Regions from separate parts of the Paenarthrobacter sp. YIM B13468 genome, predicted to be linked through region 2. Evidence: riboswitches for the same ligand, from Rfam matches in the RefSeq annotation. Region 2 holds a riboswitch; each other region holds the start of a gene.
What was found. Region 2 has a riboswitch for S-adenosylmethionine ahead of ACFX4T_RS00800 (aminotransferase class V-fold PLP-dependent enzyme). Riboswitches for the same ligand answer to the same signal wherever they lie in the genome.

Region 1: another riboswitch for S-adenosylmethionine. It lies ahead of ACFX4T_RS18860 (DUF1737 domain-containing protein); the one in region 2 lies ahead of ACFX4T_RS00800 (aminotransferase class V-fold PLP-dependent enzyme).
Region 3: another riboswitch for S-adenosylmethionine. It lies ahead of ACFX4T_RS17475 (hypothetical protein); the one in region 2 lies ahead of ACFX4T_RS00800 (aminotransferase class V-fold PLP-dependent enzyme).
Region 4: another riboswitch for S-adenosylmethionine. It lies ahead of ACFX4T_RS09080 (homoserine O-acetyltransferase); the one in region 2 lies ahead of ACFX4T_RS00800 (aminotransferase class V-fold PLP-dependent enzyme).

What each region holds. Positions count from the first base shown of each region.
Region 1 covers NZ_JBHZPI010000021.1:74,657-82,350, reverse strand. Annotated here, with positions in the region: gene ACFX4T_RS18870 (aromatic amino acid ammonia-lyase) at 1-1,254, opposite strand, end outside; gene ACFX4T_RS18865 (NtaA/DmoA family FMN-dependent monooxygenase) at 1,257-2,585, opposite strand; SAM riboswitch class IV at 2,752-2,863, shown strand; gene ACFX4T_RS18860 (DUF1737 domain-containing protein) at 2,878-3,144, shown strand; gene ACFX4T_RS18855 (rhodanese-like domain-containing protein) at 3,141-3,551, shown strand; gene ACFX4T_RS18850 (O-succinylhomoserine sulfhydrylase) at 3,552-4,760, shown strand; gene ACFX4T_RS18845 (hypothetical protein) at 4,771-5,367, shown strand; gene ACFX4T_RS18840 (glutamate--cysteine ligase) at 5,364-6,578, opposite strand; gene ACFX4T_RS18835 (UDP-N-acetylglucosamine 1-carboxyvinyltransferase) at 6,687-7,694, opposite strand, start outside.
Region 2 covers NZ_JBHZPI010000001.1:175,120-182,813, reverse strand. Annotated here, with positions in the region: gene ACFX4T_RS00820 (DoxX family membrane protein) at 41-556, shown strand; gene aroA (3-phosphoshikimate 1-carboxyvinyltransferase) at 563-1,951, shown strand; gene rsgA (ribosome small subunit-dependent GTPase A) at 1,954-3,069, shown strand; gene hisN (histidinol-phosphatase) at 3,124-3,936, shown strand; SAM riboswitch class IV at 4,118-4,231, shown strand; gene ACFX4T_RS00800 (aminotransferase class V-fold PLP-dependent enzyme) at 4,263-5,672, shown strand; gene ACFX4T_RS00795 (class I SAM-dependent methyltransferase) at 5,869-6,624, shown strand; gene ACFX4T_RS00790 (metal-dependent transcriptional regulator) at 6,634-7,347, shown strand; gene ACFX4T_RS00785 (MFS transporter) at 7,394-7,694, opposite strand, start outside.
Region 3 covers NZ_JBHZPI010000019.1:17,526-25,219, reverse strand. Annotated here, with positions in the region: gene ACFX4T_RS17490 (DUF559 domain-containing protein) at 1-464, shown strand, start outside; gene ACFX4T_RS17485 (helix-turn-helix domain-containing protein) at 558-1,133, opposite strand; gene ACFX4T_RS17480 (sodium:solute symporter) at 1,400-2,941, shown strand; SAM riboswitch class IV at 3,142-3,261, shown strand; gene ACFX4T_RS17475 (hypothetical protein) at 3,277-3,576, shown strand; gene ACFX4T_RS17470 (hypothetical protein) at 3,589-3,783, opposite strand; gene ACFX4T_RS17465 (VIT1/CCC1 transporter family protein) at 4,062-5,225, shown strand; gene ACFX4T_RS17460 (matrixin family metalloprotease) at 5,346-6,182, shown strand; gene ACFX4T_RS17455 (matrixin family metalloprotease) at 6,300-7,214, shown strand; gene ACFX4T_RS17450 (LOG family protein) at 7,233-7,694, opposite strand, start outside.
Region 4 covers NZ_JBHZPI010000007.1:155,739-163,432, forward strand. Annotated here, with positions in the region: gene ACFX4T_RS09060 (histidine phosphatase family protein) at 1-551, opposite strand, end outside; gene ACFX4T_RS09065 (CPBP family intramembrane glutamic endopeptidase) at 665-1,432, shown strand; gene ACFX4T_RS09070 (VOC family protein) at 1,534-2,172, opposite strand; gene ACFX4T_RS09075 (bifunctional o-acetylhomoserine/o-acetylserine sulfhydrylase) at 2,399-3,715, shown strand; SAM riboswitch class IV at 3,913-4,027, shown strand; gene ACFX4T_RS09080 (homoserine O-acetyltransferase) at 4,042-5,163, shown strand; gene ACFX4T_RS09085 (hypothetical protein) at 5,170-5,601, opposite strand; gene ACFX4T_RS09090 (winged helix DNA-binding domain-containing protein) at 5,645-6,802, opposite strand; gene ACFX4T_RS09095 (SGNH/GDSL hydrolase family protein) at 6,847-7,692, opposite strand.

The DNA.
Region 1 (7,694 bases), on a different contig from region 2:
CGCTGCCGAGTACCAAAGCAGCCCGGGCAACTCCTCCTGGACAAGGGCTGCGGCCGGTCCGGATTCAGAAACGGCATTCGACGACGAAGCCTCCAGGTGCCCGGCGGCAGCCTCCAGATGCCTGGCCCGGATCACCCGCTGTGGCGGATACAGCTTGGCGATGCGCCGTTCGCTGGCAATCCCCACGTGCGCCAACGCAAGCCGCAGGCCCTCAAAGGAAAGAGCCAGTTGCATCGGTTGGAAGTTCCCGCCAGACACCATTTGCCCGGATTCAATATCAACCAAAGGGTTGTCGCCACGTCCGTTGAGCTCCACGTTCAACGCAGCGCCGAGCTGTGAAACCAGGGAACGAAAAGCGCCATGTGTCTGGGGCGCAGCACGGAATGACAAAGCATCCTGCACCGAGACCTCGGGACGAACGTCCTCCAACCAGCCGCCGCGCAAAAGGTAACGAACCGCGGCGGCCGAGTCCTTCTGCCCGTCCACCGCCTTGCCCGCTTGGATAGTCGGCGAAAACGGGCTGAGGTTCCCGCCGCCGTCGTACCTTGCGATGGCCTCAAGCGAGAGGGACAGCGCGACGTCGGCGAGTTCCGCCAGCTGCTGCAGGCGCACCAAGGCGAGGGTGCCGGCGCCTACGGAGTACGCGTTGGCGCTGACCACTGCAAGGGCCTCACCGGGAGCTAGTCGCAGCGGCTGAAGTCCGGCGTCGGCGAGCGCTTTCGCCCCGGGTACCAGGGTGCCGTCCCCATCGATCGCTTCACCTTCACCGATGGCGACGGCGGCGACGGCGGCGAGCTGGGTGAGGTCCGATGAGCCGACTGAGCCTTCGCGGGGGATGGCGGGAAGAACTCCACGGTTGAGTAGTTCGGCATAGAACTGGGCGGTCTCCGGGCGTACACCAGAGCCGCCACGGCTGAATCCGATGAGCCGGGAGAGGATCACGGCGCGGGCGGAGGGCCGGTCCAGATAGCCGCCCACACCACTGTTGTGGTATCTCACTACTTGGATTTGATAGGCAAGGACCGATTTCTCCTCCACAGCCGTATCGCGTCCGGATCCGAGGAGGGTGTTGAGGCCGTAGACTCTCTGACCTGAGGTCGCAGCGCGCTCCAGCACTTCGCGTGAGCGGCCGATCAAAGACAACGCATCGTGGTTGAGTTTCACGTGAAACGCCGGATTCAAGGCAGCCTGCGCCACGCTTGCAGGGTCCACGGGCGATGTGCCGATCACCAGGGTCCTGGGTTCGGAGGACATCGTCAGAAGTCCAGAAGATTCTGGCGGAAGCCACCGTCGCCGTAACTCTTCCTCAGCAGGCCACGGCGTCGCAGTTCGGGGGTGAGCTTGTCCAACACGCCGTGCACAGTCACGGGGTCTACGAAGCCGGAGAAGAGGAAGCCGTCGCCGCCCACGGCCTCGCCGGTTTCTTGAAGATAGTCCGCGATCTCGGTAACCGTGCCGATAATCGAATCGCCGGCACCACCGCTTCGTGCCTGCAGGATCTGGCGCAGGGTAGACCCCGGAGGCGCTGCCTTGGCGAAGTGCTCCAACGTGCCTTGGTTGCTGTTGGTGCTCAATTCAGGCAACGGCGCATCGAGGTCGAACTGCTTGAAGTCGATCACAGAGAGGTAGGAGATCGAGTTGAGCTGGCTGTCGATATCACGCTGTGTAAGCTCGCGGCGCTGCGCACGCAACTCCTCGGCCTCGGCGGATGAACCAACCACCGTGGGCTTCAGCACGAAAAGGACCTTAACGTCGTCGAGGTTCCTGCCCGCCTTCGCAGCCTCGGCACGGATGGAATCCCGGTAAGCCTTCATGCCGTCAACGCCACGCGCCAAGGCGATCGCCACATCTGCATGCCCACCCGCGAACGCTTTGCCCCGAGGAGAAGCACCGGCCTGGACCAGTACGGGCTCCTCCGGCAGAGGCGCCGTGTTTAGTGGACCCCTGACCTTGAAGAAGTCGCCTTGGTGGTTAATCGGATGCACTTTGGTGTGGTCGGCGAACACGCCCGCCTCAACGTCCTCAAGCACGGCGTCGGGTTCCCAGCTGCGCCAAAGCTGCCGGACGACGTCGACGAATTCTTCCGCCTTCTCATACCGAAGGTCGTGTTCAATCTGCTGATCCAAACCGTAATTCTGTGCTGCGAGGTCACTGCCGGAGGTGACAACGTTCCAGCCGAGCTGCCCCTCGGAGAAGTGCTGCAGCGTGGCCAAGAGCCGGGCGGCTGTGAAAGGCGGATAGAACGATGCGCTGACCGTCGGCACAATTCCAAGGTGCTTGGTGGCGGAAAGAAGGTACGGCACCAGGGCCAATGGATCATGCTTGGGCGCAAAGGAGGCGTGTGCCAGCGAGACCTCGGCGGAGCCGCCATAAGTATCAGGAACAGTGAGGGAGTCCTCGATAATGAAAAGGTCAAGGCCGGATTGCTCGAACGCGCGCACAGCGTCTTGATACAGGGCAGGTTTCTTCCAGTCGTAACCCAGGCTGTAGCCGGGAGTTCCCCATCCCTGGACACCGAAACCGTGCCCCACGAACCATCCAAAATGCAGCATGGACTTGAGTGTAGAACTGCCTTGTCCGTTCACCGCGACCTGATTTCTTGCGAAGTTACAGGGGGTCGTACTGCGTCAATTATGCTCCCGGGGCGTCATATTTGGGCTGCTACTCCAGCACCGGCCGGTTACGCAACATGACGAGCACGTAACCGCCTGCAAGTGCGGGCCGCCACCGCGGGATGCTACTTTTTTCTTGAGTAATGAGCACCAGCGCAAAGCCCTGACTTGCTGGTCGGCAACCCTCTCTCCGGCGGGGTGCCTCAGGTGACTACTCGGCGTATCGACACTTCGAACTGCAAGCGTGACTGAGGAGCACCAGCCAATGCCTGAACCCACTGAAGAAAAACTCTCCTACCGCCTGATTACAGGCCCGGATACCCGTGAATTCTGCGAGCGGATCACCACGGCCCTCGCCGACGGCTACGTGCTCCACGGCAGCCCGGCAGCCACGTTCAACGGCACGGATGTCATCGTGGCGCAGGCGGTCGTCCTGCCCGCTGCCATCGCCAACGCAGACGCCGCCGTCGCGAATGCCGTTGACCAGCTGGAGAACGACGACGACGACGAAGCATTCGAGGGACACGCATGAGTTACGCAGGTGACCTGACCCCGCAGGACGCGTGGGCCAAGCTTGAAGAAGGCGCCATCCTGGTGGACGTCCGCACCGAGGCCGAGTGGGCCCACATCGGCATTCCCGACACGAAGGCCACAGAGAATGATCCCCTGTTCATTCAGTGGAACCTTGCCGGTGGCATCCCCAACTCCCGCTTCATCGAGGACTTGCAGCAGCAGGCACCCGAGGGCGAGGGCGTGGAACTCGTTTTCATCTGCCGCTCAGGCCAGCGCTCCATCTCCGCCGCCATCGCCGCGACGCAGGCCGGGTTCACTGCCTACAACGTGCTTGAGGGCTTCGAAGGTGACCCGGACCGCTACGGCGAACGCACCATCAACGGCTGGAAAAACCGCGGCCTGCCAACGAACCTGGGGAACGACTAAGTGACTTTCAATCCCGATGCCGCCAGCTGGAGCCCTGACACACAGGCAGTACGCGGTGGCCTTGACCGTACCAACTTCCAGGAGACGTCCGAACCCGTTTTCCTGAACTCCGGCTTCGTCTACGAATCCGCTGCAGCCGCCGAACGCGCCTTCACCGGCGAGGACGAACGTTTCGTTTACTCCCGCTACGGCAACCCGTCCGTGGCCACGTTCCAGGAGCGGTTGCGGCTGCTCGAAGGAACCGAGGCATGCTTTGCGACGGCGTCCGGCATGTCTGCGGTCTTCACCGCCTTGGGTGCCCTGCTGGCAGCCGGGGACCGCGTGGTTGCAGCCCGTTCCTTGTTCGGCTCCTGCTTCGTGATCCTCAACGAGATCCTGCCGCGCTGGGGTGTCGAGACGGTATTCGTCGATGGTCCCGACCTCGACCAGTGGCGTGCTGCCCTCTCAGAACCGACCACCGCCGTGTTCTTCGAGTCGCCCTCCAACCCCATGCAGGAAATCGTGGACATCGCCGCCGTCAGCGAGCTTGCGCATGCTGCGGGAGCCACCGTCGTCGTCGACAATGTCTTTGCCACTCCGCTGCTGCAGCGTTGCGGCGAGCTGGGCGCGGACGTGATCGTGTACTCCGGTACCAAGCACATCGATGGCCAGGGGCGTGTCCTGGGCGGTGCGATCCTGGGCACCAAGGAATTCATCGATGGCCCGGTCAAGCAGCTGATGCGCCACACCGGTCCGTCGCTCTCCGCGTTCAACGCCTGGGTGTTGACCAAGGGCCTGGAAACCATTGGCTTGCGCGTGAACCACAGTTCGGCCTCCGCTTTGAAAATCGCGGAATGGCTGGAGCAGCAACCCGCCATCAGCTGGGTCAAGTACCCCTTGCTGAAATCGCACCCTCAGTACGAGCTCGCAGCCAAGCAAATGAAGGCCGGCGGTACCGTGCTGACATTCGAGTTGCTGCCCTCGTCCGGGCGGTCCGCCAAGGACGCCGCGTTCGCGCTGCTGGACGGACTGCGCGTCATCGACATTTCCAACAACCTGGGCGACTCCAAGTCCCTCATCACGCACCCGGCCACCACCACCCACCGGGCCATGGGACCGGAGGGGCGTGCGGCAATCGGCCTTTCAGATGGTGTGGTCCGGTTGTCTGTGGGGCTTGAGGACGTAGACGATCTCATCCTGGATCTGGAGAAGGCCCTCAAACAGGTCTAACCTTCATGCCATGAGCGTGAAGCATCCCTATCGCCGTGCCGGAACGGTCATCGTTGCCGGCACGGCGGTGTGGTTGGCAGGGATCTCACCGGTCTCGCGCGTCTACATCACCCCCGGTGCCGCCGAACGTCTTGGTATGCTCGAGGCCGGGCAGCGTGGCTGGGTTATAGGGCAGCACCTCGCTGCTGCTGGAACCGCCGCGGTGCCGGTGGGATTCGCAGCCTTTGCCCGTCGCCTTCCGGGCGGACGGGCAAAGCGGTGGGCTGTTGCAGCCGCGGCCGCCTTGCTCGCAGGTGCCCCGCTCTTTGTATCCAGTTTGTCGCGTCGGGCCTCGGACCTGGAACGCTTTGCCTACGGCCGCGGATCCAATGCGCCATTCCTGGCCTACTCTGGGCTCCACGTTCTTGCCTTGGCGGCGCTGGGCGGAAGCCTCCTGGCATCCCCCGCCAAACGATGGATCGGAGTCACTGCTGCAGCCAGCGCGCCCATCTACGGCGCCATCCTTGTGGCCAAGAAGGACATCCCGCCTTTCGTGTTCTACCTCGTCGAAGGCTTAGCGGGGGCGTACCTGATGACGTGGGAAGAGACTGACTCAGCAGAAGCCTAGGGCCTGCGGACCCTGGTCAGGATGGGCGCCCGCTCCTTGCGCGAGTCTGCGGTGGCGCCGCGAATCGTCGCCTTCACCGCATGCCCAACCACGGCCCCCAAGGCCTCGTTGCTGGGCGGACTCCCCGGCGGATTTTGGGCGTCGCGTTGCCGATTGTTGAAGCGTTCTGCTGCTTCGCGTTGCTCCCGGGCTCCGTTCCCGCGCTCAAGAATGTCCGAGATTCCGGCCTTCACGAGCTCCAGTTCACCTTGGTCATCCAGGACAGGGCTCAGGTAATCCACCAAAGCCCAGACAACGTCCGCTGCCGGTTGGGGACGGAAGTCGCCGAAGTCCAGAAGGTCTCCGCCAAGTCCCGAATTGCTCGCTTGCCAACTTGCCATCCGGAGCAGGGCTGTCGGCACCGAGGCGGGCTCAACGCCGTCGAGCATTTCCAGGGAAGCGGTCTCAACCAATGCCCTCACCAGCACTGCAATCACGGCTGCGTCCTCCGAACGGAGGCAGACGTCAGCCACCCTGACTTCCACGGTGGGATGGTTGCGGGAGATACGGGCGTCGAAGTAGATCATGCCCTCGTCAAGGAGAACTCCTGTGTCCAGGAGGCGCTGGACCATGCGCCGGTAGGCAGTCAACGAGCCAAAAACGGCCGAAGGCCCGGACGTCGGCCATCGGTTCCAGGCCTGGATCCGATAGCTTTCGAAACCCGTAGGCAGCCCACGCCAGTAGGGGGAATTGGCGCTGAGGGCCGTCAAAACAGCAAGTTTGTCGCGGATGTGGTCAAGGACCACCACGCCCTCTTCAGGTGACTCCACGGCGGTGTGCACGTGGAAACCGCAGGTCAGTTGCTCATGGGCCGTCAACCCAAAGCGTTCAAGCATCACCGCGAAGCGGGGATCCGGGGTGGTATGGGTGTTCTTGGCCAGGGGCGAGGTGGCAATCGCGGCCACCCGGGCGTTGTGCTTCCTGGCGGCGTCGTTGGCCATGGCACGGCCACTCCGGATCTGCTGGAGGAGCTCGGTGTGGGTATGGCACGGACGGGTCTGGGTTTCGATCTGTTCCAGCTTCAGTTCGTGGGTAAGCCCCATCCCGGTTTCAGGCGCCGCTTCCGGTCCTGCCAGCAGCGCATCCGCGAGCAGCGCATCCGCGAGAGCCAGGGGCTCGCCGGTCACAGGATCGACGATGAGTAGCTCTTCCTCCACCCCGAAAGTCCGCATGGCACCATTCTGCTTCATGCGGCATCCCGGATACAGCAACCCGGGGTCACTTACGGCCCATGTGAGGGTCGATTATGGGCTCTAAGTGACCCCGCGTTGCAGGAGGGCCTAGTCCTGGAAGTACTCCACCTTGGCGCCAATGGTGTTCAGCCGCTCGGCCAGGTCCTCATAGCCGCGTTCGATGACGTAGATGTTGCGAAGCTCCGAGGTTCCACGGGCAGCCAGCATCGCCAGGAGCAGGCACGCTGCCGGGCGCAGCGCCGGCGGGCAACCGATCTCCGCGGCCCGCCACTTGGTGGGTCCGTTGACGTAAATCCGGTGCGGGTCCAGGAGTTGGACTTGGGCGCCCAGCTTGTTGAGTTCCGTCAGGTAGATGGCGCGGTTCTCGTAGACCCAGTCGTGGATCATGGTCTGGCCCTCGGCGTTGCCCGCGATCACGGCAAAGAAGGGCAGGTTGTCGATGTTGAGCCCCGGGAACGGCATGGGGTGGATCTTGTCCTGCGGCGCGTGGAGTTCGGAAGGCTTGGTAGTGACATCCACCAAACGCGTCCGCCCATTGCGGGCCATGTATTCGCCTGAGATTTCGAGCTTCTGGCCCATCTGTTCCAGGGTGGCAAGCTCGATTTCCATGAATTCGATGGGAACCCGGCGGATGGTGACCTCGGAGTTCGTTACGATGCCTGCGGTGATCAGGCTCATGGCTTCGATGGGATCCTCGGACGGGAAGTACTCGATCTCCACGTCAATGGCTGACCGGCCAGTGATCTTCAACGTCGTGGTACCGACGCCCTCGATGGTCACACCCAAGCCCTGCAGGTAGAAGCAAAGATCCTGGACCATGTAGTTGGGGCTCGCGTTGCGGATCACCGTGGTGCCCTCGCGGTGTGCGGCAGCCATAATGGCGTTCTCGGTGACGGTGTCGCCACGTTCGGAGAGGACGAAAGATCGGTCCTGCACATCGGCAGGGGGTGCCACCACGGAGTAGAAGCCGGACTTCGCGCCCACCGTGAGCCCGAACTGGCGCAGTGCCTGCATGTGTGGTTCGACGGTGCGCGTCCCGAGGTCGCATCCACCGGCATAGGGAAGCAGGTATTCGTCGGTCTCGTCCAGGAGCGG
Region 2 (7,694 bases):
TCGTCATGAATATCGTGGCAAGCCATCCAGGAGGCAAGACATGTCTGTTATCCGTTTTCTCGCGCGGCCGATGCTCGCGTCCAGCTTCGTCATTGCAGGTCTGGACAAGCTCAAGAACGCGGACGACACTGCGAAGCAACTGTCGCCGGTCCTTCGCCGTGCATCGGAGTCACTGCCCTTCCCGACAGATGAGAAGGTCCTTGCCCGCGTTATCGGCGGCGCACAACTGGGTGCAGGCGCCCTGCTCGGCCTCGGCAAGTTCTCCCGCTTCGCGGCAACGGTTCTGGCATTGACGTCGGCACTGAACTCCTACGTGGAGTGGCGCTCAGCCGACATCAGCACCAAGGACGGCCGGAGCGCACGCCGGGCCCAACTCCTGAAGAACATTTCCCTTACCGGCGGCGTTTTGTTGGCCTCTGTCGATACTGAAGGCCGCCCCAGCCTCGCATGGCGGGCCGAACACCTGGCTGCCGACGCCAGGAAGGTCACGGGCAAGCAGCTCAAGCGGGCAGACAAAGCAGTACGCAAGGCCGTTGACAACGCAGTTGGAGCATAAGGAAGCATGACAGGTACCACCGCATCAAACACGGGTCCAACACACTCAGTCGACACCCTGCCCCTTTGGGCGGCTCCGTACGCCACCAAGCCAGTGGATGCCACAGTGACGGTGCCGGGCTCAAAATCGCTCACCAACCGTTTCCTGGTCCTTGCAGCATTGGCCGACGGCCCTTCCCGGCTGCGAGCCCCCCTTCATTCCCGCGATTCCGTGCTGATGATTCAGGCGCTCAGGCAACTGGGCGCCACCGTTACCGAGGTACCCGGCGACGGCGATTATGGACCGGACCTTGAGATCACGCCCATGGATCCTTCAGCTTCGGGTGCGGCGACTTCCATCGATTGCGGCCTTGCCGGTACGGTCATGCGCTTCGTTCCACCTTTAGCTGCGCTACGCAATGGTCCAACCATGTTCGACGGCGATCCCCATGCCCGGAAGCGGCCCATGGGGACCATCATCGAAGCACTGCTCGCTCTCGGAGTTCCTGTCGCCACCGAAGGCGGCAGGACGCCGTCGGCCCTTCCCTTCTCGGTGGATGGCACTGGCGAGGTTCGGGGTGGCCACCTGGTGATCGATGCCAGCGCATCGTCCCAGTTCGTCTCGGCCTTGCTGCTGGTGGGCGCCCGGTTCACCGAAGGCCTTCATCTGGAACACGTCGGCAAGCCGGTTCCCAGCCTGGACCACATCAATATGACCGTGGCCGTCCTTCGTGGAGTCGGCGTCAAGGTGGACGATTCGGTGCCCAACCACTGGCGAGTGGCGCCTGGCCCCATTCATGCCTTCGATCAGCGGATCGAACAGGACCTTTCCAACGCCGGCCCGTTCCTTGCCGCAGCCCTCGCAACCCACGGTACCGTCCGGATCCCCAACTGGCCCACCGAAACCACCCAGGTGGGTGACCTGTGGCGTACCATCCTGGTTGAGATGGGTGCCACCGTGACGCTCGAAAACGGTACGCTCACGGTGAAGGGTGGCCCGGAAATCCGAGGCGCCGACTTCGACGAAACCAGTGAGCTCGCGCCCACGGTCGCTGCGCTGTGCGCACTGGCTACAGGTCCTTCACGGCTGACCGGCATCGCGCACCTTCGTGGCCACGAAACCGATCGACTCGCCGCGCTGGCCGCTGAAATCAATCGGCTCGGCGGAGACGCGGAAGAAACAGCTGACGGCCTGATTATCCGCCCTGCCACCCTGCATCCAGGCGTCGTCCACAGCTACGCCGACCACCGCATGGCTACAGCGGGCGCTATCTTGGGGCTCGCCGTTCAGGGCGTTCAGGTGGAGGATATCGCCACCACGTCCAAGACGATGCCCGAATTTCCCCAGATGTGGGAGGCCATGCTGCAGCAGGGCACAGGCGACGATGAAACCGTCACCAGTGAGGCCAGCAACTGACCATGGGCCGCGACGCAAGCTCCTGGGACGAATCCGACGTCCGGATCCGTCCGAACAAAAAAGGATCAAGGCCCCGCACCAAGGACCGCCCCAGTCATGATGACGCGGTCATCGGCCGGATCATCACGGTGGACCGCGGGCGATACACCGCCATCGTTGGGGAAGACTCCTCTGATGAACGCATTATCATCGCTGCACGCGCGCGTGAACTCCGACGAAACCCTGTTGTTCCCGGCGATTTTGTCGCTTTGGTGGGCGATGTATCGGGAGAGCCGGATACCCTTGCCCGACTGGTCCGCATACAGGAGCGCAGGACGCTGCTCCGGCGCAGCGCTGATGATACCGACCCCATCGAAAGAGTGGTGGTGGCCAACGCAGACCAACTTGTGGTGGTGGTCGCCGCGGCCAATCCGGAGCCCCGAACCGGCTTTATCGATCGCGCCTTGGTTGCAGCCTACGACGCCGGTATCGAGCCCCTGCTGCTCGTCACCAAAGCAGACGTCAAGGACCCTGCCGAGCTGTTGTCCAACTATCTCAGCCTGGACTTTCCCATCATCATCAGCCGTACGGCAGACGATGAAGCGTCCGGCATTGACGCCCGCTCTGACGACGGACTGTCAGCGCGGCTGGACAGCCGCGCCGTTGCCGAATTGCGGGCCCACCTTGATGGAAAAGTGACTGTCATGCTGGGCCATTCGGGCGTCGGCAAGTCCACCATGGTTAATGCCCTCACAGGAGCCGAGCGTGCTACCGGTGGTGTCAACGCCGTCACCGGGCGGGGCCGGCACACGTCGTCGTCGGCGTTGGCCCTGAAGCTGGCAGACGCACCTCCCGGTAGCTGGATCATCGATACACCCGGTATCCGCTCCTTCGGCCTGGCACACGTGGACCCCGACCGCATCCTGCATTCCTTCCCCGATTTGGAACCTGGCACCGAAACTTGCGACCGCGGTTGCAAGCACGATGCCAGCGCCATTAATTGCGGACTTGACGGGTGGGTGAACGAGGGACATGCCGGTCCTTCCGGAGTGGCCCGCTTGTCTTCGCTCCGGCGACTGCTGGGCGCGGACCCGCGGTTGGAAGCGAAAGAGACCAAGGAACTCGGTACCGTCAACTAAGTGTCGGTGCACCACGATCCAACTGCAGGGAACGTTTCACGATAGTTTGGTGGCATGACCCAACCCGTTTCCAGCTACAACGACGACCTGCGACTGGCCCACGTGCTGGCGGATTCCGTGGACGCCCAAACCATGGACCGCTTCAAGGCCTTGGATCTGCAGATCGAGACCAAGCCTGACCTCACGCCCGTGACGGATGCCGACAAGGCTGCGGAAGAAGCCATCCGTGGCCAATTGTCGCGTTCCCGCCCCCGTGACGCCGTCCTCGGCGAGGAGTTCGGCAGCAGCGGCCACGGCTCCCGGCGTTGGATCATCGACCCCATCGACGGAACCAAGAACTTCGTTCGGGGCGTTCCCGTGTGGGCCACCCTGATTGCACTCGTTGACGAAGGCGAGCCGGTCGTTGGGGTTGTCAGCGCTCCCGCGCTGGGCAAGCGTTGGTGGGCAGCAAAGGACATGGGCGCCTATATGGGCCGCTCACTGGCTTCAGCCACCCGGCTCAAGGTGTCAAACGTGTCGCGGTTGGCGGATGCCTCAATGTCATATTCCAGCCTCTCCGGTTGGAAGGAACGCGGCAATCTGGACGAATTCCTGGGGCTGACGGAAGACATCTGGCGCACGCGCGCCTACGGCGACTTCTGGTCCTATTGCCTGGTTGCCGAGGGGGCTGTGGATATCGCCTGCGAGCCAGAGTTGAATCTTTACGATATGGCAGCACTCGTTCCCATTGTGACGGAAGCCGGCGGCCGGTTCACCTCGTTGGAAGGCGAGGACGGCCCCTTCGGCGGCAACGCCCTGGCCACCAACTCCATCCTGCATTCAGAGGTCCTCAAGCGGCTCAACCCTGCCCTGGATGACCTCCTCTGACCCAGCAGCACCAACAAGCAAACAGGCTTTGCACAGAATTTTCGACGGCGGGTGCCTCCTTTTCGGGGCATCCGCCGACTTTTCTTCGCCCAAAGCCCAGTTTGAAGACCCTTCGTAACAATGTGCTTAACAAAGCGGGCGACTTTGGAACAGGCCAGAGGCGTGACCTAACCTCTTTACAGGTCACGAGTGCCAGCGCTAAACCCCGGTTTGCTGGCCGGCAACCCTCCATTCGCGGTGGGGTGCCCCGGGTGACGACCCGGCCGGTCCGGAACGGATGCGGCAAGCGCGGATCCCCGTAGGGGGTCCCTCCTGAGTGAGGTCCCATGAGCACTGCTACGTTCAACTCCACCGATCTGACGTCCCTTGTGGTCGAAGAAGCAAGGCACGAAGCCGCTGCAGGCAGGCCCCTGGCCGCCGTCACAGGTGCAGAGCTGCAAGCTCCCCTGATCCAGGGTGGCCACGTCCGCTACGCCAACCTTGACTACGGAGCATCCGCTCCAGCCTTGACAATCGTTTCTGCGTATCTCAACGAGATCCTCCCCTACTACGCCAGTGTCCACCGCGGCGCGGGCTACGCTTCCCAGATCAGCACCTCGGTCTACGAGAATTCCCGCGACATCGTCCGGGAGTTCGTTGGTGGCCGTCCCGACGATTCCGTGATCTTCACCCGGAACACCACGGACTCACTGAACCTGTTGGCGGGCTGCCTCCCTCAGCTGGACGGAAAGCCAACGGGCGAGGTCCTTTACCTGGACATCGAGCACCATGCCAATCTCCTCCCCTGGCAGGGTGTCCCTCACCGCAGTGTCGTAGCTGCTTCGACACTGACAGCTACCGTGGCCAAGCTCCGCGAGGAACTCAGCCAAGGCGGCGTGTCACTGCTGGCGGTCACGGGGGCCTCGAACGTGACCGGTGAAATCCTGCCGATCGCGGAGCTCGCGGCACTTGCGCACGAATACGGAGCCCGGATTGTGGTGGACGCCGCTCAGCTTGCCCCCCACCGCCGCATCGACATCGCCGCAGCAGACGTCGACTACATCGTGTTCTCCGGGCACAAGCTCTACGCTCCGTTCGGCGCCGGTGTTGTTGTGGGTCGTCCTGACTGGCTTGACGCCGGCACTCCCCACCTTGCTGGCGGTGGCGCCGTTCGTGAAGCCCGCTTGGACTCGGTCAGCTGGGCTTCCGGTCCTGCACGCCATGAGGGCGGCTCCCCCAACGTCCTCGGCGCGGCAACACTGGCCCGTGCGACGCAGGTGCTCGCCGACTTGGATCAAGAGGCCTGGCACGCCCATGAAGCTGCCATCCGCTCATACCTCGTACAGGGACTTGAAGCAATCGACGGCGTGACCGTTCACCGGATCTTCAGCGACTCCGAGGACACCATCGGCGTGGTCAACTTCTCCGTGGAAGGATTCGACGCCGGGCTGGTCGCCGCCTACCTCGCCGCCGAACACGGCGTAGGACTTCGTGACGGGCGCTTCTGCGCCCATCCCCTCCTCAAGCGGCTCGGCCTCCCTTCGGGCTCTCTGCGAGCCAGCTTCGGCGTAGGCTCGCGTCTGGAGGATGCCACACGACTGCTCGCTGGTATCGAAGAACTCAAGCGCACGGGTCTCGGTTGGGACTATGTAGTGGATGAGGGCCGATGGGTACCGGCCAATGACCACCGCACCTATCCGGAATGGGCACCAAACACCCCGGGCACCGCAGGGGCTGCACCCTGCACGATCGACTAAACACTGCCACAGTTTGGTCAGCGGTGCCTTGGCCCAGGCCGGGATCATCATTGTCGCCCGTGCGGTAAATTCGTAGGGTAAATGGCGTTCGCGGTAAAGGAGTCAGTGCGTGGCCGTGCGTTCCCCTCGGGATTCCGGCGGAAGTGTTTCCGGCAGCCTTCTTTCCAGCAGCGCTGGCAGGCCGGGTGGTCCCAAGCTGCATGCCACGCGACGCCACGAACTGGGCCAGAGCTTCCAGGACGGCGGCGAACACTACGATCGGGTTCGGCCCGGATATCCCACAGACTCAGTGGATTGGCTTCTTCCTCCTGGAGCGAAATCCGCAGCTGATATTGGTGCAGGCACAGGAAAATTCACGGCGTTGCTCGTGGAACGCGGCCTGCAAGTGGTCGCCGTCGATCCTTCCACAGACATGCTGGAGCAACTTCGAAAGTCCTATCCCGGCGTTGAGGTGTTGGAGGGTACAGCCGAGGCCACGGGGCTGGGGGACTCAGCATTCGACGTCGTCAGCGTTGCCCAAGCATGGCATTGGTGTGACCCGATGAAAGCCAGCAAAGAGATTGCCCGGATCCTCCGTCCCTATGGAGTCCTTGGCCTCATTTGGAACCAGCTGGACACTTCCGTGCCCTGGGTTCACAGGTTGTCACGAATCATGCACGCCGGAGATGTGCACAAGCCCGGTTTCCGGCCAGTTATCGGACCGGAATTCACGGACTTGGAGAGCCATCTCACCAGCTGGGAGGACGCGGTGTCACCGGAGGACATCATGGAGCTCACAAAATCGCGCAGCTACTACCTCCGCGCAAATGAAGCCACCCGCGCAAAGGTCATGGGAAACCTGGAGTGGTACCTCTACGATCATCTCGGCCATACCCCAGGCCAACTAGTTGGGTTGCCGTACCTAACGACCACCTGGCGGGCACGCAAGATCCACGGCGTCCCGCCACGGTAGGCTTGGTGTGTGAAGACCAGTACGCCCTCCTCCTCGATCGAGGACTACGTTAAGGTCATCTACTCCTATACGGAGTGGCAGGACAAACCCATTACGTCCTCGCAGCTTGCCCTGCGGCTTGGCGTTGCCAATTCCTCGGTGTCTGAAATGGTCCGCAAACTCAAGGACCAAGGCTTGGTGGACCACCAACCCTACAGTGCCATCAGGCTGACTCCGGAGGGCATGCGACTGGCGCTGTCCATGGTCCGGCGGCACCGCCTGATTGAGACTTACCTCGTTGACGAACTCGGTTACAGCTGGGACGAAGTCCATGATGAAGCTGAGATGTTGGAACACGCGGTGTCCGATACCTTCATCGAGCGCATGGCCGCCAAGCTTGGCCATCCCCTCCGGGATCCTCACGGCGACCCGATTCCCTCGGCTGACGGATCGGTGGAACTCCCTCACGCGTACCGCATGATCGAGTTGGACGAAGGCCACTCAGGCCGCATCACCCGAATCAGCGACGAAAATCCAGATCTTCTTCGCTATCTCGCGTCGGAAGAGATCACCTTGGATGCTCCTGTGGAGGTGGTGGGGCGCAAACCATTCGGCGGAGCCTTGGTGGTCCGGATTGGCAGCGGACCCCAGCGGCGCGAATTCGATCTCGCGGACGAAGTTACAGCGGCACTTTGGGTCCAAAGCGCCGAAGTCCACGAAGGCTGCGTGCTTCCCGCGCGCTGACTGTGCTGCGCTGACTGTGCCGCGTTGACTATGCACAGTGCATCGGCTAGCTGTGCTGGTCGGCCGACCCGCCGTCGTCGGACGCGGTATCCGGGGCGCTGTCAGCGGTAACTGCCGCTTCGGTAAGCGGGTTACGGATCCCGACGGCGGACGCCACGCCCCCGACAACGAACAGGGCCGCTGTGACAATCAAGGCGTTGTACAAGCCCTCCCGTGTAAACACCGGACCAACGATCAGGCCGGCAAAGGCAATGCAGATCAGACCTGCGATACGTGCCACGGCATTGTTTACCGCGGAGCTGATCCCTGCCTCCTCTTGCGGTACCGCGCCTAGAATTGCGGCGGTG
Region 3 (7,694 bases), on a different contig from region 2:
AACCACCCGCATCAACGGCAATCGCAACATCGGCGATTCGCTTGCACGGTGTGCCATTGGAACTACTGAAGGAGCAGTTACGGGGAGACAGGTCGCGGCCTGTTCTCGACGCCCTCAATGAGCTGGACCTGAGTGCGGAGTCCATTGTGGAGGTCGATGCACAGCACCTGTTTCGCACTCATGGCATCGCCTTCAACTCCCAAGTAGCGATCCCTGGAATCGGGCGCGTCGACTTTCTCATTGAGGACTTCCTCATCGTGGAAGTGGACGGTTTCGCGTATCACTCAAGCAGGAAATCCCTACGGAATGACCTTGCACGGAATAATGCCTCCATGGTCAACGGATTCTTGGTGCTGAGGTATCCGCCGGAGGTCATCTGGTTTGAACCGGAGCGCGTGCTTGCAGAAATTCGGGCAGTCCTCAGCCTCCCACGCGACGCTCCTCCCCGGTTCGTTACGCAGTGAACCCGGCCAGGCCACGGGATTCCAGGGCCCACTCACCAAATCCGAACGGCAAACGGCGGGCAACTGGGACGGACCGCGGAGCAGCGGGAAGGTCTAGCGGCTCGCTGCGGGCACCAGAACCCAGAGGACCTCGACGGTTTCGTCCGTGGGATTGACCCACGTATGGGGTTCCCTGCCTGGGAAGGAGAGGGTGTCCCCTTCTTCGAGGTCGTACTCCTCGTTGGTCAGGATCAGTTTGATGCGTCCCTTCACCACATGGAGGACGTCAACATCGCAGTCAACGGCGTAGAGCTCGTTTTCACCACGACCCCGCGGTTCGATGGTGGCCTGAAGGATCTGCAGCCGCCGCTCCGATCGGGCTGTTAACAAGCGCTCCACAATGCCCTGGCCACCCAGGGAAATCCGGGGGCCGTCGTCGCGCCTGGTCAGGTGCGTTTCCGGAGCGGCAAACAAGTCTCCTACCGACACGGACAAGACCTGGCAAAGGGTTACAAGTGAAGCGACCGACGGCGAGGTCAGGTCGCGTTCGACACGGCTGAGGAAGCCTTTGGTTAGGCCTGTCGCGTCCGCCACTTGCTCGATGGTGAGCCGCTGCGCCTGGCGGGCTGCGCGGATTCTGGAACCAATCGCAACGGGAACGTTGCTTGGTTCAACGGGGAGAGCCTTCATTCACGAACCTTTCAGGCCTGTCATTGGGCCCTGTCATTGCAGCAATAGTAGCGGGACCGCGGGCCTCCGGAGCCCTTAACAGCCCGAGGATGACCAAAGCCCCTTGACTGTTACTCCCATCACAACATATCCTCATAGGCAACAAGTGTTGTCTGTGAGGCACAACACGATCCCCAATCTCCCATCATCAGCACGGAGACTTCGGCACTTCCCAGGAGTATCGTCGAAACCCCCAAACTCCGTGCACCAGCTCCAAGGAGCCACTCATGGACTCATCGTTCATAAACATCGCCATTGTGGTGGTGTACCTGCTTGCAATGCTTGCATTCGGCTGGTGGGGCAAGTCCCGCACCAAGAACAACAGCGACTTCCTGGTGGCAGGCCGCCGCCTGGGACCCTTCCTTTACACAGGCACCATGGCCGCGGTTGTCCTTGGTGGCGCATCCACGGTCGGCGGCGTCGGCTTGGGCTACAAGTTCGGCATCTCAGGGATGTGGCTGGTAGTCGCAATCGGCTCCGGCGTCCTCCTGCTGAGCTTGCTCTTTGCTGGCACCATCCAGCGCCTGAAGATCTATACGGTTTCCCAAATGCTGAGCCTTCGCTACGGCAGCAAGGCCACGCAGACCTCCGGAATCGTGATGCTCGCCTACACCCTCATGCTCTGTGCCACGTCCACCGGCGCATACGCCACCATCTTCGTAGTCCTCTTCGACTGGGAACGCTGGATGGCGATCGCCGTCGGCGGTGCAATTGTGCTTGTTTACTCGACCATCGGTGGCATGTGGTCCATCACGCTGGCCGACCAGGTCCAGTTCATCATCAAGACCGTAGGCATCTTCTTCCTGATGCTCCCCTTCGTCATGAACGCGGCCGGAGGACTCGATGGTATCCGTGAGCGCGTCGGTGCGAGCTTCTTCCAGATCGACGGCATCGGTGTCCAGACGATCATCACGTACTTCGTCGTTTACACCCTTGGACTCCTGATCGGCCAAGACATCTGGCAGCGCGTCTTCACGGCCAAGACTCCAAAGGTTGCACGCTGGGGTGGAGCGACCGCCGGCGTTTACTGCATCCTTTACGGTGTAGCCGGTGCCTTGATCGGCCTGGCCGCCCGGGTGGCGCTCCCCAACATCGATGTCGCCAACCTCGGCAAGGACGTGGTGTACGCCGAAGTGGCAACGCACATCCTGCCCATCGGCATTGGCGGCCTGGTCATGGCCGCAGCTGTTGCAGCCATGATGTCCACCGCTTCAGGTGCCCTGATCGCCGCCGCCACGGTGGCTCGCGCAGATGTTGTTCCGTTCGTCGCCAGCTGGTTCGGCAAGAGCATCAACACCGACGACACCGAAAACCCTGAGCACGACGTCAAAGCCAACCGCTACTGGGTTCTGGGCCTGGGCATCGTTGCAGTGGTGATCTCCATGGCCGCGCAGGACGTGGTTGTTGCCCTCACCATTGCCTACGACATCCTGGTGGGCGGCCTCCTCGTCGCGATTCTCGGCGGCCTGGTGTGGAAGCGCGGAACCGGTATCGCCGCTGCATGGTCCATGGCAGTGGGCTCTGTATTGACCCTGGCACTGTTGATTCTGTTCGCGATTGGAGTCATTCCGAGCGTCGATGGCGTCTACGCCAACGAACCCATCTACTACGGCCTGGCGGCCTCGTTCGTGGCCTATGTCGTGATCTCCCTCCTCACGCCGCCCACCGAACCCGAAGTCCGGGCCGCCTGGGACAAGCGCGTGGCCGGGGCAGTCTCGGAAGAACTGCCGCTGGAGGCCCACCCGGTCAGCAGCCACAACGCCAGCTAGCTGACGCCCAGCCCCGAGTAATGTTCGACGGCGGCGCCGCCCCTTTCCGGGGCGGCGTCGCCGTTGCATTTGCCGTCCCGCTTCGCGCGCTGCGAGGCCCACTCTGCGCCCCATCCACACCCCTTGGCACGCACACCGGGCCCCACAACAACCCACCCGCAGTTCTTCAGGACAGCACTCCTCCAGTACAGTGGTCCCAGCTTCAAGAGAGGTGGCGCAAAGCTCCGACTGGCCACACACCAACCCCATGTTCACGGGTGGTTCGGATGAGGAAGCGGCCCGCCCCGGACCAGAGACAACCGAGCGGGCAAGAGCACTCCCTAAAGGAGCAGTCCTTGCCGTACCAAGGTGTAGTCAGCCCAACTCAAACGACCCCCACCAAATCCGAGACGCCCACCGTTCCGGTGATTCCCGGCGTCGACCTTGTCCGTGGGACTGTGACCCTGTTCCTGAACGGTGGCCTGACCCGGTTCCGGCACCCTGAAGCGCAGCTGTTGGCGCGTGCTCTTGCCCAGGCTGTGCGTCCATCGCGGTGGTGTGCATCGTCGAGGACTTTGACGGTGACTGTTGCAGCGCTGGGGCGTCCGGCCGGACTGGAGCGGCATTTCACCTTGGATGAGGAGGGCCCTGCCTAGAAGAAAAGAGTCCTAGAATTCTTCGTCTTCTTCCCCGCGGAATTCTTCGGTTTCATCCAGGGGGACAACCCGCTCGTCGTCTTCAGGGACGTCGATTTCCTCCACCCAGGGTTCGTCGACTTCCTGGTCTTCGCTGTAGTCGTAGGCGGGGTCTGACTCGATGGTCTCCCGTTCCGGGTGGTTGGCGTGCGGTTCGGTGGTGTCCATGCTGCAACCTCCGTCTGGTGGGCTGGCAAGCAGCCTGCTGACCGAGTGCGGGGAGGGCCCCCGCCCCTGTCCTTCCATCTGAGCACTGTGCCTGAAGAGGGTCAAGGCAGCGGCCAACATGGACCCAAGGAAAGGCTCGAAGCAGAGGATTGCAGCTTCGCAAATTAAGGCATGCCGAACATTCCAACTAAGGAATACCGGCCAAAAATCCGCGCCAATAAGCGGTACAGTGGGCGTGCAATGGGGCCGCAACTACCCCACCCAGCACAGGAGAAAAAGTGCAGAAGCACCAGGAATCCCACGGTTCGTCGAGCCCCGCTCCGGACCCCGCCCCCGGATCCGGAACACCGCCCCAACCGGTCCCGCCCACGTCCGCGGACATCAGGCGCTGGCGTCAATACCTGGCCGACGAGCGAGCCGAAGCCGCCGTCTACCGGGAACTCGCCCAACGTCGTGACGGCGAAGAACGCCAGATCCTGCTCGCCTTGGCCGAGGCAGAAGGAAGGCATGAGGCACACTGGCTGAAGCTCCTCGGAGAGCACGCTGGAATGCCGAAGGGGGCGTCCACCCGGAGCCAGCTACTTGGCTTCCTGGCCCGGCACTTCGGCTCGGTGTTCGTGCTCGCCCTGGCCCAGCGAGCGGAAGGCCGTTCCCCCTACGGTGCAGAACCTGCCGCGACTCCGGCCATGGTTGCCGACGAACAAATCCACGAAGAAGTTGTCAGGGGCCTGGCCACCCGTGGACGCAACAGGCTCTCCGGTACCTTCCGCGCCGCTGTTTTTGGGGCCAACGACGGCCTGGTGAGCAACCTTTCACTGGTCATGGGCATGGCCGCAACGGGCGTTCCCAGCCCGGTGGTCCTTATGAGCGGTGTTGCCGGATTGCTGGCCGGGGCCCTGTCCATGGGTGCCGGCGAGTACGTTTCGGTCCGCTCGCAACGGGAGTTGCTTAACGCCACGCTGCCCACGCAGGCTACCCTCACAGCGGCCCCTTCTTTGGACATCGAACACAATGAGCTCGTGCTGGTGTACTTGGCCCGCGGCATGACCCGCGAGGCCGCCGAGCACCGCGCCGCCGAGCGCATGGGACTCTTCAGCTGCGACTGCGATCCCAGCCTCTCCTTGCAACCCGAGAAGGAGCAGCCCGCCGATGACCACGAAACAGTCGGCTCTGCCTGGGGCGCTGCGATGTCCAGCTTCTGCTTTTTCGCCTCGGGTGCGATCGTGCCGATCCTTCCGTTTATTTTCGGCATGACGGGTGTGGCGGCACTGACAGTAGCCGGTGTTCTGGTAGGCATCGCGCTCCTGGCGACTGGCGCCGTCGTCGGGCTGTTGTCCGGGACCTCACCGCTGAGCCGTGGCTTCCGGCAGCTGGCGATCGGCCTGGGTGCCGCGGCCGCCACTTATGGGCTTGGCCTCGCGTTCGGAACGTTGATCGTCTAGGCGGTAATGTTGGTTCGTCCTCCGCGCAGCCCCGCGTGACCGGGGCGTAGGGAATGGAGAACCGTGGATTCGGAGCAGCCGCCGTTGCGCGCGCCAAAACACCGTCGTGCGGGCACAATGCTGCGAATTCTTCGCGGCGTCCTCATGGCTGGTGTCGCCGCCGTCGTGGCTGTCCTTGTCAGCGGTTTGCTCCACGGCGATCCGCGAATCATCGGGCTGTTTCCGGGTGTGGCCCTGCCCAATTCGCCCAAAAGCGCGCCGATCCAGCAGACCCCGGCCCGGGCCCTGGACGCGCCGCCTCCAGGAATCGACGAGGCGGACGCCCCGCTGGCATCGCCGCCGCCCCCAGCCAGCGCCAGCGATTCGTACAAGTTCCTGGCAACCAACGACGACGGCACTCCGGTTGGGTACTCACCGTGCCGTCCCCTGCACTACGTCGTGAATGCCGCTACCGCACCGGAGGGTACGGATGCCCTGCTTGCCACCGCAATCGCCAATATCTCCGCGGCATCCGGAATCCAGTTCATCAACGATGGCAGCACCGATGAGTTGCCTACCGCAAAACGCGAACCGTACCAACCGTCCAAGTACGGTGACCGGTGGGCACCCTTGCTGATTTCGTGGACCACGCCCGAGACGGCTCCGGCGCTGGCTGACACCGTCATCGGTACGGGCGGCAGCACCATGTACTCACTCAACAATGGTCCCAAGAGCTACATCACGGGCAGCCTGGAGCTCGACACCCCGCAAGTGGCTGAGCTTCTGGCCGAGGAAGGCGGTTCGGACTACGTGCTGGCAGTCATGCAGCACGAACTGGGGCACGTCATGGGTCTGGATCATGTCGATGATCCGGTTCAGCTGATGTACCCGGAGATCGGCGCTCCTGACGGATTGGCTGCTGGCGACCTGAACGGTCTTCACCTCCTGGCCTCGGCTCCTTGCCGCAAGGACATCTGAAGCAACGCGGCTTCTCATGAATCGCCATGGACTCGCGGCCCCATGGGCTCTATCCTGACGGAAGCGGCCGACGGCGGCGCCCCACCGTCCGAGTGGGCCGTCCCGTGAGGGGGTTCGATGGAACCTTATGGGTCGCCAGAGTGGCCAGACCCCTATCCCCCGCCGCCTTACCAGCAGCACGCCAAGCCGCCGCCCCGGCCCCCCATCAAGCACAGCAGCATCGCGGCCATCCTGTTCCTGTTCGGCGTTCTCGGTTTGGTCTGCGCCGGCGCATATTTCAGCGGCGAGCTGCAACAGTTCTGGTCCGATTCCACGACGCAGAGCCAAGCGCCGCGGCCCGGGCTGGTTCCCTTTGGCCAACGTCAGGATCCGCTGCCCGGCTTCGAGGAAGCCGACGCACCCCTGGGCACGCCGGCGCCGTTGCAGCGGACCAGCACTTCCTACAAATTCCTGGCCGTCAAGGAGGACGGAACTCCCCTGGCATACTCCCCTTGCAGGCCGATCCACTACGTGGTCAACGCAGATCTGGCCCCAACGAGCTGGTATTCCATGGTGGAGGACGCCGTTCGGCAGGCCAGCCTCGCCTCCGGACTGCAGTTCATTTATGACGGTCCGACGTCCGAAATCCCCACGAGCAACAGGGCCGGCTACCAGCCCACCACCTACGGTGACCGCTGGGCGCCTGTGCTGATTGCCTGGACCACGCCGGAGCAGGTGCCGCGGCTGACCGGACAAACAGTGGGCTTGGGCGGAAGTTCCTCCATCGGCCTCAGCAACGGCTATAAGGCCTACGTGACCGGCTCGGTATCGTTGGATGCACCGCAGTTTGCCGGGATCATGGACTCACCCCAGGGCAAGGAAGTGGGCACGGCCGTGATCATGCACGAACTCGGACACGTTCTAGGTTTGGACCATGTGGATGACCCCCGCCAGCTGATGTACGACCAAGCCTCGTGGGTTCGCGAATACGCCGCCGGGGACAAGACGGGCCTTGCCCAGCTCGGCTCGGGTCCCTGCAGCAAAGACTTCTAGCCCGCGCAGCAAGGACTTCTAGCCCGCGGCCACCACTGCGAGCGCGTCCTCCACAGTATCCACCAGGAAAATCCTGTCTGCCATGGGCCTCCCGGCCGCGAGGCTCCGCAGCATCGCCCATGCCGGGTAGGTGTGTTCCCAATGGTCGCGGCCTACCAGGACCATGGGAGTGATGGTTTCGGGGGCTCCGTAATAGTTTTCGCAGGCGTCCTGGAAGATCTCCTGCACGGTTCCGGCAGAACCGGGCAGGAACACGATCCCGCCGTTGCATAGCTCGAGGAGGATCGCTTCCCGGATCGCGTTGGCGAAGTACTTGGCGATGTGGGTGGCGAACAGGTTTGGTGGTTCGTGGCCGTAGAACCAGGTGGGTATGCCCAGCGTCGCTGCGCCTTCTGGGTAACGTTCGACGACGGCGGCTGCTCGCCGCGCCCAAGCCGTCACCGAGGGCCTGAACCCCGGTATGGAAGCCAGCGTTTCCAG
Region 4 (7,694 bases), on a different contig from region 2:
AGCGTTCGGAGTTCGGCGTTGTCAGGGTTGTTCAGCGATTCGAAATACTCAACAGTCCAGTGGAACCAGCGCATGCAGAACAGCCTCATGGTCAGTCCATGAGTGACCAACAGGGTGTTTGGGGCATACGTCGGCTTTTCCCAATGGCGGTAAAGGGTCTCCATGAACGAGGACACGCGGTCGTAGACATCCGAGCCTGACTCGCCCTCGCGGAACCTGTAGAAGAAGTGGCCGTAAAGGTTGCGCAGTTCCTTCTGGTCCTCGATCTCCCCGGCAATCTGAAAGTTGGCCCAGTCCTGCTCACGGAGCCTGGGTTCTTCGATCACGCGCTCGATCAGCGGTCCCAGGTCCAACGCTTCAAGAGTCTGGTACGCCCGCAAATAGGGGGAGACATAAACGCAGACCTGCTCGCCGTCGAGCTTCCGCCGAAGGGCTTCGCCCGCTATCCGGGCCTGTTCAATTCCGGGTTCGGTCAGCGGAATGCGGTAGTCCGGCACACGGTTGTAGATTGACGTGTCGGCATTCGCGGCTGACTGGCCGTGCCGGATCATGAAGATTCTCCCTGGGGCACTCATCCCACCAAGCATAGGGGGCTGCCTAAGGGTGGAACGGGAACGTGCGCAGTTCACGGCAAAGTGGCAGGAACTACAGGCAAGATAGGTACATGCTCCTTGCTTCCCGCCGCCGCCTGCGCGCCGAAGTACTCATCGTACTGGGCCTGTCTTTGGGCCAGTCCGCTGTGTACTCCGTGGTGCAGCTACTGGACAAGATGACGCGCGCGCCGCTGTCCGAGGCAACGTCGACGCTTAACAGGTCCCAAAGCACCCGCGAGTACTTCGACCTCACGTACCAACTGCTGGACATTATCTTCGCTTTGGTGCCGGTGGTCCTGGTGTTCTATTTCCTGTCATCGCATGCCCAAGGTGGCCGGGAAAGTGCGAGTGGCTTTGCCCGGTTGGGGTTCAACTTCGCACGCCCCGGCAAGGACCTCTTGCACGGACTGGGACTCGCAGCCGCCATTGGCATTCCTTCACTTGGCCTGTACGCGGCCGGTCGCGCCCTCGGAATCACCACCGCCATTGTGCCCAGCGGCCTGGAGGCTTACTGGTGGACAGTACCTGTGTTGATTCTCTCCGCGATTCGCCACGCGATCGTTGAGGAAGTGATCGTCGTGGGATACCTCATGGACCGCTTCGGAAAATTCGGCTGGAGTACGCCGCTGGCCATTGTCGTGAGCGCGGCCCTTCGTGGCAGCTACCACTTGTATCAAGGCTTCGGGCCGTTCATCGGCAACTTCGCCATGGGCTTGGTCTTCGCCTGGATCTATACAAAGACGAAGCGGGTGATGCCTTTAGTCATTGCACATGCGCTGCTGGACATCGTCGCGTTCGTTGGCTTTAGCCTCTTCGGCAAGGCGATAGGCCTGGGGTAGGGATCCTTGAAGCTAGTGGACCCTTAAAGAGAAATTCGGCCGCCATCGGTGGGTGACGTCGTTGGCACCCGCTGATGGCGGCCGAAGCTTGAAGGCGTGCGTCAGATGGTGACGGCGCCGGATGCGGTTTCGAAAGTGACGGACATGATGCCAGGCGTACCGTGCGGGGCCATCCACTGGACAGCGACGTCCTCGAGTGGCTTCTCCACGGGTTCGCCCAGCCATTCGGTAACGCGTTCCGCCGAGCCCGCAATCGTGAGGCTAGACATCTTGACGTCACTCTCGTAGACCTTGGACGGGTGCAGTGAGGGATCGCCCTCCCACTTGAGCAGGTACGGCACCTGGGGATCGGCGATCAAGCCGAGAATGCCGATCTGCTGCCACACGAGTTCGCGGCCATCCGGGAACTTGCGGTTGCCCGGAACAGCGGAGCGGCCGAGGCGTTCCTCGAAGGGGGCGAGGTCGTCAACGGCGACGCACCAGCCCATCCAACCGCCGCCAGCCGCCGAGCGTGCGCGGACTGCCTGGCCAAAGGGTGCCTTGTCAGAAGCAGGGTGGTCCAGGACCTCTACGACTTCCAGGTATTTGTTATCCGCCAAGGGAATGATCATGTTCCGGGTGCCGAAGCGCGGGTGCACTCCGCCCCGGACTGCGTCCACTCCCAGAGCTGCGGAAATTCGTTCGGTAGTGGCCAAAAGGCCATCTCGTTCACAAGCGTAAGAGACGTGATCCATGCGCATGGCTTCATCTTGGCACTTTGTGATCGGGGTCTCAGCTAAGGCGAGCCTAACTAACATGGGACGTTATTCCGCGCTACCGGAACGCGTCACGCCGGGTCGCGTAAAGACTGAAAAATACTGTCTTCGTCACAAAACTGTCCAAGTCCCCGGGCGCTTCCTAGACTGGCCCCAGCCCACGCCTACAGCGATCAACGGCAAATCCGCGCGCCACTAAGAGGAGAATTCAATGTCCCAAGGATGGTCTTTCGAAACCCGCCAGATCCACGCAGGCCAGGAGCCTGACTCTGCCACGGGAGCGCGGTCGCTTCCGATCTACCAGACCACGTCCTTCGTTTTCCCGAGCGCAGAGAGCGCAGCCAACCGCTTTGCACTGGCCGAGCTCGCCCCGATCTACACTCGTATCGGCAACCCAACACAGGATGCCGTGGAGCAACGGATCGCCAGCCTCGAAGGCGGGCTGGGCGCGTTGCTCCTTAGCTCAGGACAGGCCGCGGAAACCTTCGCCATCCTGAACATTGCCGAGGCCGGAGACCACGTCGTCGCCAGTCCCAGCCTTTATGGCGGCACCTACAACCTGCTGGCGCACACGCTGAAGAAGTTCGGCATCTCCGTGACGTTCGTGGAGGATCCGGACAACCTGGACCAGTGGCGGGACGCCGTGCAGCCCAACACCAAGCTGTTCTTCGGCGAGGTGGTGTCCAATCCGCGCCAAGACGTGCTGGACATCGAGGGCATTTCGCGCACCGCGCATGAGGCTGGTGTGCCGCTCATCGTGGATAACACGCTCGCCACCCCCTACCTCATCCGTCCCATCGAGTGGGGTGCGGACATCGTGGTGCACTCGGCTACCAAGTATCTGGGCGGCCACGGCGCAGCGATCGCCGGCGTGATCGTGGACTCCGGAAACTTTGACTTCGGCAAGGACCCGGAGCGCTTCCCTGGATTCAATACTCCCGACCCCAGCTACAACGGACTCGTTTACGCCCGCGACCTCGGCAAGGACGGCGCGCTCGGAGCCAACCTCTCCTACATTCTCAAGGCGCGCGTGCAATTGCTGCGCGATCTGGGTTCGGCGGTTTCCCCGTTCAACGCCTTCCTCATCGCCCAGGGGCTGGAAACCCTGAGCCTGCGGGTCGAGCGCCACGTCTCGAACGCCACCAAAGTAGCTGAGTGGTTGGAAGCCCACGACGACGTCGAGTCAGTCGCCTTCGCGGGTCTGCCGTCCAGCCCTTGGTACGACCGTGGCCGCAAGTACGGGCCCAGGGGTACCGGTGCAGTGGTGGCATTCAACATCAAGGGTGGCGTCGAGGCCGGCAAGCGATTCGTCGATGGCCTGGAGTTGCACTCCCATGTTGCCAACATTGGTGACGTCCGCTCGCTGGTTATCCACCCGGCGTCGACTACCCACAGCCAGCTCACGGCCGAACAGCAGTTGGTTGCGGGCGTGAATCCAGGCCTTGTCCGCCTGTCCGTGGGAATAGAGCACGTGGACGACATTATTGCTGATCTTGAGGCCGGTTTCCGGGCTGCCAAAGGCGCTTAGGGGGCGTCCGATTACGGCAGCTGAACCTCGCGTTTGAGCCGTTAAGACAGCCGGTGCGCGGCCTGGCCGCCCGTCGACGAAAATTCGCCGGGCGGCCCTCCGCAGTGCGTGTTCCTGAACGAAGCGGCCCCAAACCGTCACACAGCTGTCACATTCTTCGCCAAAACAGCGGTATTTTTCCTAGACTCTACGTATTAGGTCATGAGTGCCAGTGACAGCCCCGGCTTGCTGGCCGGCAACCCTCCTCCGCGGTGGGGTGCCCCGGGTGAAGACCTGGCCTGTCGCACGCAAGGCGGCAGGCAAGCGCGAGGTTAGGTGTCAAAGGAATGACCATTACTGCTACAGCACCCCCCAAACCAGGCAAAGAAGACGGGACGGTCAAGTACGCCGGTGTAGGTTCGCTGGAACTTGAAGCCGGCGGTTTTCTCCCGGACGTTGTGCTTGCCTACGAAACCTGGGGTCAGTTGAACGAGGATGCGTCCAACGCCGTCCTGGTTCAGCACGCATTGACGGGAAGCACACACGTGGCCCGCGGTGCCACCGATGAGGAAGGCTGGTGGGAGCAACTCGTTGGCCCCGGTGCGACGATCGACACCAACCGGTTCTTCGTCATCTCCATCAACATTGTGGGCGGCTGTTACGGCAGTACGGGCCCGTCGTCCGAGGCGCCGGACGGGCGGCCTTGGGGATCCCGGTTCCCGCTGATAACTTTGCGCGACAGCACGGTGGCTGAAGCCCGTCTCGCGGATGCGTTGGGGATCAAGGCATGGCACGCCGTCCTTGGTGGTTCCATGGGTGGGGCGCGGGCACTTGAATGGGCGGTGACCTTCCCTGAGCGTGTACAGCGGTGCGCGGTTATTTCTGTCGGCGCCTACAGCACGGCCGAGCAAATCGCTTTCGCCCAGTCGCAGACGCTCGCCATCCGCCAGGACCCGAACTTCAACAACGGCGATTACTACGGCGGACCAACACCGGAGGCGGGCCTTGCCCTGGCCCGACGCATAGCGCACATCACGTACCGGTCAGCGCTGGAGCTTGATTTCCGTTTCGGCCGGGAAGCCCAGCACCAAGAGACGCCCCTGGCCGCTCCGGTCCTCGGGGAGCGTGGCCGCTACCAGGTGGAAAGCTACCTCGACCACCAAGGCACCAAGCTGGTGCGCCGGTTCGATGCGAACAGTTACATCGCCATCACCGAGGCACTCATGTCCCACGACATCAGCCGGGGCCGGGGCACGTTGCAGGAAGCCCTGGCCAGCGCCACTGCTGAATTCTTTGTGGCAGCCGTCGACTCCGACCGCCTTTATTTTCCGGCCCAGTCATTGGAACTGGCAAAAAATCTGCCAGGCAATGTGCCCGTCCACGTGATCGAAGCCCCCATCGGACACGATGGCTTCCTCACCGAAATCGGGCAGCTGTCAGCCCAACTACGCGAGGCTTTCTTCGCCTAAGCCGGCTCATCCGTTCATGATGTCGCCGCGCTGCTTCATGTAGTCCTCCATCGCGATCTCGCCGTTGCTGAACTTGAGGTCCAGTTCGGCGAGCTTTCGCGCGCGGAATCCTTGCTGCTCAGAGCCGCTGTGGCTCGGAAACGTAGGTGAAGAAGCGTTCGACGCCGGTCCTGGCGGCGGTGGGGCATCGGCAGGGCGGATGGTGGTGGGTTCCCCGGGATAGCCCGGGTAGTTCTGGGTGGGATATGGCGGTGCCGGATAATTCTGCTGCGGGTAACCCGGTCCGGGAAGATTCTGCGGAGGATAGCCGGGGCCCGGATAGTTTGGGCCCGGGAAATTACGGTCCTGAAGCCGGCGGGCCCGGGACCGGTTGTAAAGGCGGATCCCCATGGGAATCAGCCACGAGCAGACGATGATCCAGAAGATCAGATTGTTCACGGTGCAAGCCTCCTAGGTCTTAACCCAGCTTAGTCCCGCACTTTCACACGAGCTTTGTCTCCATGCCCAGGAACCTCCCGTAGCGTTCCACTTCTGCATCCAGGGCTTGTTGTTCGGCTGTTGTGACCGGCCTGTTCATCCTGATGTCGAGTTCGCAGATCCCGCCGGAGAAGCCGTGGCGCCACCATCCGGCCAACCTGCCATCCAGCAACACCACGTGAATGGGAGCATCACCCTCCGGCAAATAGGGCGCCCTTCCACCGAGGTAATGCCTCGATTGGGAATAGCCCATCACGTACTCGTCGTAGCACTGGATGAGATCGGCGCGGGGGAGGAGCGGCCCATCATCAGTTGGCGGGGGAGTCACTGCAAGTGCTTCCACGTCTTCGGCTGGCAAGTAGAAATCCAGGCCGTCAATTGCCACAGTCGCCAAGGCGCCAGGCATGGACTCTTCAGCTATCTGTAAGCCAAGCCGTACATCTTTCATGGTCAGTCCCGACCACGCGGCACAGTCCTTGATGGTGGCAGGACCCCGGCTGGTGAAGTACCGCAGGGCCAGCTGGCCCAAAGCCCATTCCCGGTCGTCGCCCGTCAACGATGCACTGCCATTATCGGGCACACGTTCGTCGAACAAGGCGTACGTCTGTTTCAGTGCACCCCCTGCAGAACGGACCGGGGCGCCGCTCACCAGGATTTTGCTGATCTCCGCGTGCATGAGGTGGTAAACGAAGCCAAGCCCTTTGCCAGGAAAGCCTGCCTGTTCCAGTACCCCGGCTAATTCTTCGCGCGTTTTGTGGGCTCCACCGGCCACCGCCTCGGCAAGGATGTGCCCGCTGCGGGCGGCGGCGTGCTCATCAACTCCCGTCTGCCTGTACATGCCCTTGTTGCCTTGATGAAGGCGCTCCGCAGACAACCCCATCAACCAGCCGAGATCGTCGCGGTGCACAAAATGCCACGTCGGCCGCAGGATATGCGTCCGGAGGATCCCGCCCTCAGCCACCGCCTGCTCAACCTCATCGGCGGTGACCCCGGGCGCACGCTGGGCAACGCTCCACCTGGCATAGGGAAATTCCTGCGACTGCACCGCAAGGAGGTTTCGCAGCACGTCATCAATGGTTTCGCCGTAGGGATTCCGCAACTGCTGCCGCCGGAGCCGAAGGCGCACAATATCGTCCGGCGCCAGCGAAATGTCAGCGTGCATCGCGGAGCTCTTTCCGCGCGTCAACACTGCAAGCGACCCTCACCCTAGCCACGCGGCAGCATGGTGCCGTTGGGACCAAAGACCGGTCCCGGCGTCGGGCGTTTGGGGGTAATACCGTCGCCGGAGGATCGATGCCGCAACCTGCGGATAACCCAGGGAACAAAGTACTCACGGGCCCACACCAGATCCGAGGAACGGGCCTCACGCCAGGTGCGGACCGGCAAGGGCTTCGGCACCAGGGGTTCGAGGGTGTGCTGGACGTTCAGGGCTTCCAGCACCATCATCGCGATGGTGTGGTGTCCCAGCGGTGAGAAGTGCAGGCGGTCTTCGTCCCACATCCGGGGATCGGCCAACTGCCTCAGGGACCACATATCCGCGATGATTGCGTCGTGCCGTGCCGCCACAGTCCTAAGGTTTTCGTTGTAAATGGCCACCTTGCCGCGGATGCGGCCCAACACCGAGGACGCAGTGTCCGGTCCGTTGAACAACACCACAGTGGCACCACCGGAGCCCAGTTCCTGGACTGCGGCATCCAGCTTCTCCGCCAACAGGTCCGGGTCGCCACCGGGCCGGATGAGGTCGTTGCCGCCAGCCGAAATCGAGACAAGGTCCGGCTGGAGTTCCAGGCAAGGAGCAATTTGTTCATCCACGATCTGCTGCAGCAGCCGCCCACGGATAGCAAGATTGGCGTAAGCGAAATCCTCATGACCGCGGCCCAGTTCTTCCGCTACACGGTCAGCCCATCCGCGGAAGCCGCCGGGGTTCTGCGGCTCGGGATCACCGATGCCTTCCGTAAACGAATCCCCCAGTGCCACGTAACGGCTCCAAGGGTGTGGTTGAACCGGTTCGCCCGGCTTCACCAATGAATTGACGTCACTCACGCTTTCCATCC